One region of the Paenibacillus sp. FSL H8-0175 genome, then DNA from elsewhere that is predicted to be linked to it. Evidence: riboswitches for the same ligand, from Rfam matches in the RefSeq annotation. Region 1 holds a riboswitch; the other holds the start of a gene.
The links. Region 1 has a riboswitch for cyclic di-AMP ahead of MHH46_RS00545 (C40 family peptidase). Riboswitches for the same ligand answer to the same signal wherever they lie in the genome.

Region 1 (3,110 bases):
AAATATTATATGGGGGCGTATAGCTCCACTTACAAATAGCTTCTCCGTGAATTGCCTCCATAGGAACAACATGAAAAGTTACCGAGGGATTTATCATAAGGTCAACGATCTCCTTTCACGAGGACATTGCTATATTACTAATTATATACAAAATGGGGGAGGTTCGACTCAGAAACTTTATATGAGAGGAATGTTTTACAAATTATGAGAGGGGTAAATAAGTAATAAGACAAAAAAACAAGCTCTCCTCCAAGAGTTACCTTGGAAAAGAGCCTATGTACGTTACTTATTGGACATCATCATTGTCTTCCGATTCAGCAGCAACCGATTGGTAAGCGTCTGTGCTCATAATGCGCTTAGCACCAACGTAGCGTTTCACGTAGTAGCTATCACTCAGAGAGCTAATCGTAACACCGCGTGAGGTAGAAGCGTGTGCGAACTTACCTTCACCGACATAAATGCCGACATGGGAGACACCTTTGCCACTTGTATTGAAGAATACAAGATCTCCGGCTCTTATATCATCACGGGAGATTGCTGTGCCCATTTGATATTGGGAACCTGATTGGTGTGGAAGGTTAATGCCAATCTTATCAAACACATACATTGTAAATCCGGAGCAATCAAATCCGTTAGTGGATATACCGCCGGATACGTATTTAGTACCGATGGCCTTGTCAATCACTTTATCCATTTTGGAATCTGCGAAAGCGCTTCCTGCTCCGATGGTGAGGATGATGGAAAAGCTTAGTACTGCTGCTGCTAACTTCTTCTTCAAAAGTGTATACCCCTTCCAAATGCCTACGAGGTTAGCTTAAGGGTTCGGTTGAAGGTCCCCTATGACCCCTCTATATAATGGAGGTCAATTCACCCAAAGTTGGTTCCCCCGTTTTCCTAATAGTTAGGAAACTCGGCTCATACTGTTGATTAGGATTAGCTTGTAATCAATACATGACAAAACCTTTGTAAATAACAACTTAATGATTACAAAAATGTTACTAAAATCTCACTGCGCTAATTGTAACAAACAGAAAGCCGCTTGGCAATCGTTTTTAACATATTAATGCAGAAAAATTGGCATTTTTACGGTAGAAAGGCATATGTAAGCGTTAATAATGACCTAATTTTTAATATAATTGCAATTTTTATCAAATAAACGTGTTTCAATTGGGCTCTATTAGTGTAAAAATATATTATGGAAAAAAGAAAAACCCGAATTTGATTACGGGAATAATCAGATTCAGGTTCATATAGTTGTAATTATGAGGTTATAGTTGTGAGGAAGGTTTCAATCGAAGGCTACAGCTTGATAAGCTGAAGTACTCATTACTCTTTTAGCGCCAACATAACGATTGGCCCAGTAGGCCTGACTGAGTGAAGTGATGGTCACTCCACGCGAAGAGGACGATTGTGCGAATTTTCCGTTTCCAACATAAATGCCGACATGGGATACTCCATTGCCAAGTGTGTTAAAGAACACTAGATCACCAGAACGCAGATTGCTTTTGGATACAGCAGTTCCAACGCTATATTGAGCTTTTGATGTACGAGGTAAAGTAAGACCCACATTCTTGAATACATATTTTGTAAATCCAGAGCAATCAAATCCGGCAGTGCTTGTACCTCCGGTTTTATAGGCAACTCCAATAGTCTTTGAGATTACAGTGTCCATCTTAGAGTCGGCAAAGGCGCTTCCTCCACCAATAGATAATGCCATTACAAGTCCTAGCGCCGCAGCGACGCATTTTTTTCTTAAATTATGTCTTTTCAAAAGATGTACTCCTTCCAAGGCCTGCGAGGTTAGCTTAAGGGTTCGGTAGAAGATTCCCTATGATCCCTGTAAAGCGAGATCAATTCACCCAAAATATGGTTCCCCCACTTCCCGGTGCAAAGGAATTAGGCGTGTTAAGCACCAAGAGAATGACGTTTCGACAGTTACACTTACGATAAATACATTTAGTTATGTAGGAATCGTTTCAATTGATTACAAAATTGTTACTAATAGCACAGGACTTATTGTAACAGAGCTTTTATGATTTTGCAAATACTCTTAAGTTATCCGTAATGAGAAAAAGTCCCAGCTCCTGAATACAGGAATTGGGACCTTTTTATTATGTCAAATAAGGTTAATTTATTGTGGAAATGCTTTGCTACACCATAGATGATATTGTGCAGAGATTCCCCACATTTTTAAGAGCGTAGAAGGTAGTGGTGAGATTTGCCGTATTATAAGTGCCGGCAGGCCGGGACAGAACAGACCCGTCAGTCCGCACACTAGCAGTAAGAGCAAGCCTCCCGCACCAAGTACAATGGAAACACCTATAGCAGGAATCAGTGACCGCAAGCAGATGAACAGTGAGGAGAACATTCCTGTACCGCCGGTGTAACCAAACTGCATATATAGAAGAAACAGGCGCACGATAAAAATATATATAAGCCATGCCAATACGTATGGTACTAAATGAAGTAACAAAGTGTAGTTAAACAAAGAGGATAAGAACAGCCCGTACATTTTTGGAGCAAGCCAGTAAAGCGGCAGCAGGGTCAGCACCCATTCGATTAGGCTAAAGACTAAGACAGGTAGTCCATAGATCTTCATGCCGGGGAAAAAGAACAGCCCGCGCTCGCCCTTTCGCTCCTGGTGCAGCTCATGCAGCAATCCTGCCCTTATGAAAGGAGAAAGCAGAAGTCGCAAGACAACAAGTCCTAGAAGCATCCATAACCAAGTGCGTATCGCAGGGTCAGTATTCAAGCTGAACTGTCCCTCGATATAATACAACAGTCTGCCCATACCGCTGCCGCCGGCGTCTTTATCTGGATAGCGCAGTAGAATTGGAATAATAGCAGATCGGATGAAACCATACATAAAGTAGCCCCAGAGCAGTCGGTAGATGAAGAGCAGAATTAAAATATAAAATTGCTCCTTCATGCTTTGCCAGCCGCGGGTTATCGATGTTCTCACAATCATTCACCTCACCAGACAAGAGTTCCGAGCACGGTTTCAAGTAGTTTAGTTACACTTAACGTCCAGCGAGAGAGCGTCTTGGGCTCTATTTCCGCCAGCCTAAAGTTGTTTAAATGTTTGCTCTCCAATAAGATGGAATGCTCAG
Region 2 (3,110 bases), 1.3 Mb from region 1:
TCCGTACACCAAGCGAGCGCATAATTCCCTCATCTGTAGCATCTGCTACTACCGTATGCGTCAGCTGATCGCTCATTTCCTCCACGCGTTCTTCATGGTGGTCAATGCCGAGCACCTCGTAGCCCATTTCCATCAGCTCAAGCGCCAGGCTTGAACCGAAGCGACCTAAGCCGATTACTACAAATTGCTGTGCTTTCATTTCTAATTAACTCCTATCCAATAATTATTTTACCTTCCGGATACTTATACAGTGGTTTACCCTGTTTGGGACCGAGTGCATACGCTAAGGTTAGTGGACCTAGCCGACCTGCAAACATCGTCAGACAGAGTAGAATCTTACCGATCGCTGACAGTTCCGGAGTTAGCCCCATAGTCAGTCCTACCGTAGCAAAGGCGGAGGTCGTCTCAAACAAGATTGCCAAGAAATTACTGTCTTCAGTTGTGGAGAGTATCATCGACACAGAGGCGATTAACAACAAAGCCAGCAGCGTGATCGTTAATGCCTTGTAGATGCGCTCTTGAGCCAGCCGATAACGGAACAACACAACATCTTCCCGTCCACGCAGCATAGCAATTACAGCACCAATCATCATCGTAAAGGTTGTTGTCTTAATCCCCCCGCCCGTTGAGCCCGGAGAAGCACCAATAAACATAAGAATCACTATAAAAAATTGTGTAGCCTGCCGAAGTCCAGCAATATCTACTGTGTTCGCGCCAGCCGTACGGGGAGACACGGATTGAAAGAAGGCCGATAATATTTTACCGCCGAAATTCAGTGAACCCAGGGTACGAGTGTTAGTAAACTCAAATATAAAAATAACCAAAGCTCCGATCAGAATCAGCCCTGTGCTGGTGGACAAGACAACTTTACTATGTAGAGACAGCCTGCGGGTTACCCGAAACTCCACCAGATCTGACATTACAATAAAACCAATCCCGCCGGAGACAATCAGAAACATCACAATAATATTCACAAGCGGATCATATACATAATCAGTTAAACTGCGAAAATCCCCAAAAATATCGAACCCCGCATTATTAAACATAGACACCGCATGAAATATGCCATAATAAATCGCTTTTCCCAACGGCATATCAAAAGCCCAGCGAATAGACAGCAGCACAGCGGCACAGCCTTCTATGACAAGAGAATATATGAGGACTCTCCGGATCAGTCGCACAATTCCTTCCATAGAGCCTTGATTCATGGCTTCCTGTAGGATTAGCCTGTCCCGCAAAGATATTTTACGCTTTAACACCAGTGAAAATAGAGTGGCCATGGTCATAAAACCTAAGCCGCCGATCTGGATCAGGATCATAATTACGGTTTTCCCAAAAATGGTGAACGAAGTTCCGGTATCCAGCACAACAAGCCCTGTAACACAGGTTGCCGACGTTGAAGTAAATAATGCATCAATAAATTCCACGGAATTCCCGCTTGTGCTTGAGATGGGCAGCATAAGCAGCAAGGCCCCTATCAGAATGATCGATGCAAAACCAAGCACCAGTATCTGCGGCGGCGAGAGCTTCAGAAACTTAAATTCAGAAATCCTGCGAAACTGTGAAGCCACTTTGCTCACCTTCTTATCAAAAATTCCAACAAAAAAAGCACTGGAAAACCAATGCTGACTTGGTTCCTGCAGTAAATTAGCCTACGAGGTTAGCTGTCGGATTCGGACTGTGCAGGCTGCCCTATTCGTTCCCAGAACGAAATTCACCCCTGATGAAAGTGCCATTTATCGTGTACACTCCACTTTTCATCACTTCTTATGGTTCCCCCGTTTTCACCAGAAATTCGGCTACTATACAATTGCATACAAATTATATACGTTATTTAGTGAATTCACAAAGACACAATTAATGCTCATTCACATGAAAAAATGCGGTTTAAAGAGACTGCATCAAAAGGAGTGCCTTTTCTCATCACTTTTCCGTGTTTTCCCTGCAATTACACCGATTCTCATCATTCGTGCAGAAATGAACACGATAAAATTCATGGTATAAATTCACATGACTATTCTATACTATCTCTATTACCCATAAAAAGAACATATAATGTTTTTTGTAACCAACCAGGCACTAATACTATAATGGAACATAACATTGTCAGTACATAACAAGGAGGCGTTACATGAATCCCGTCGGCCAGCCCTTACAGCAACGTGCCCTCTCCAAGAGGCTCATCATCTCGGGCATTATCGGTCTTATTCTATTTATTATGTTTCAGATTTCCCCTTCACTGCTTAGTAGCCCTACAGGTGAAGATACCACCGTCATTAGCAAGGCAGAAGCCCGTGACCAAGCCATATTATTCGCAGAACAAAAGCTCAACTACACCGAAGCACCAAACGATCAATGGAATGTACTTTACCAGACGGACTCTTCCTTTTATGGTTATATGTCTCGCGAGAAGCTTGTGGAGGACTACACCAAGAAAAAATTGGATCAAAAATATCCTTTTGATGTCTTTCGGGCAACGCTTACTCCTTCAGCGGAGCAAGAACCGCAAATCATCGTTGACCTCAATATGTATACCGGTAAGATTGTCGCTTTCTCAAAGGCTGCAAAAGTTGTCTCCGAAGAGGGGTCAGGCATCGCTTCCGTTGGTGCAAAAGAGGACAAGGGAGCTGACCTCACTCTAGCGCAGAAGGAGAATCTTGCTCGTCCTTGGCTTCAGGAATGGGAAGTAAATCCTGCCAAGCTACAAATTGAATCGAATACAGGAAGCCATGGGCTAGTGTATACGGATAGTACTGTTCAGGTCGGCGAATCCTTATTGCACTATTATTTTGATTTCAGTGGAGAGCAGGTATCCAGCTTTAATGCCGGATTCACTGCACCGGCTTGGCATACCTCCTACGTACAAGGACAGACCTCTTTAGCGGAAAAGCTAACATTATTCGGTTACGGTATACCCACACTGATTTTAGGAATTCTGGCACTCGTCTACAGTATTCTTAGAAGAGAGCATACTTCCTTTAAACGTGGAGTATTCCTAAGCTCAGCCTATTTTGTAATCATGATGATCAGCACCTATAATATGCTGCCTGAATCAACGGGCGAAGGGCTAGAAGCACAGATTACCTCTGTCATTATGTTTATCATTTATG

Region 2: it holds a riboswitch for cyclic di-AMP, as region 1 does, so the genes downstream of both, MHH46_RS26515 (TrkH family potassium uptake protein) here and MHH46_RS00545 (C40 family peptidase) in region 1, are expected to answer to the same signal.

What each region holds. Positions count from the first base shown of each region.
Region 1 is NZ_CP150299.1:112,876-115,985, forward strand. It holds gene MHH46_RS00535 (GNAT family N-acetyltransferase) at 1-97, opposite strand, end outside; gene MHH46_RS00540 (C40 family peptidase) at 287-778, opposite strand; cyclic di-AMP (ydaO/yuaA leader) riboswitch at 784-926, opposite strand; gene MHH46_RS00545 (C40 family peptidase) at 1,289-1,717, opposite strand; cyclic di-AMP (ydaO/yuaA leader) riboswitch at 1,775-1,913, opposite strand; gene MHH46_RS00550 (hypothetical protein) at 2,132-2,962, opposite strand; gene MHH46_RS00555 (M1 family metallopeptidase) at 2,974-3,110, opposite strand, start outside.
Region 2 is NZ_CP150299.1:5,989,647-5,992,756, forward strand. It holds gene MHH46_RS26510 (TrkA family potassium uptake protein) at 1-199, opposite strand, end outside; gene MHH46_RS26515 (TrkH family potassium uptake protein) at 213-1,571, opposite strand; cyclic di-AMP (ydaO/yuaA leader) riboswitch at 1,636-1,811, opposite strand; gene MHH46_RS26520 (CPBP family intramembrane glutamic endopeptidase) at 2,132-3,110, shown strand, end outside.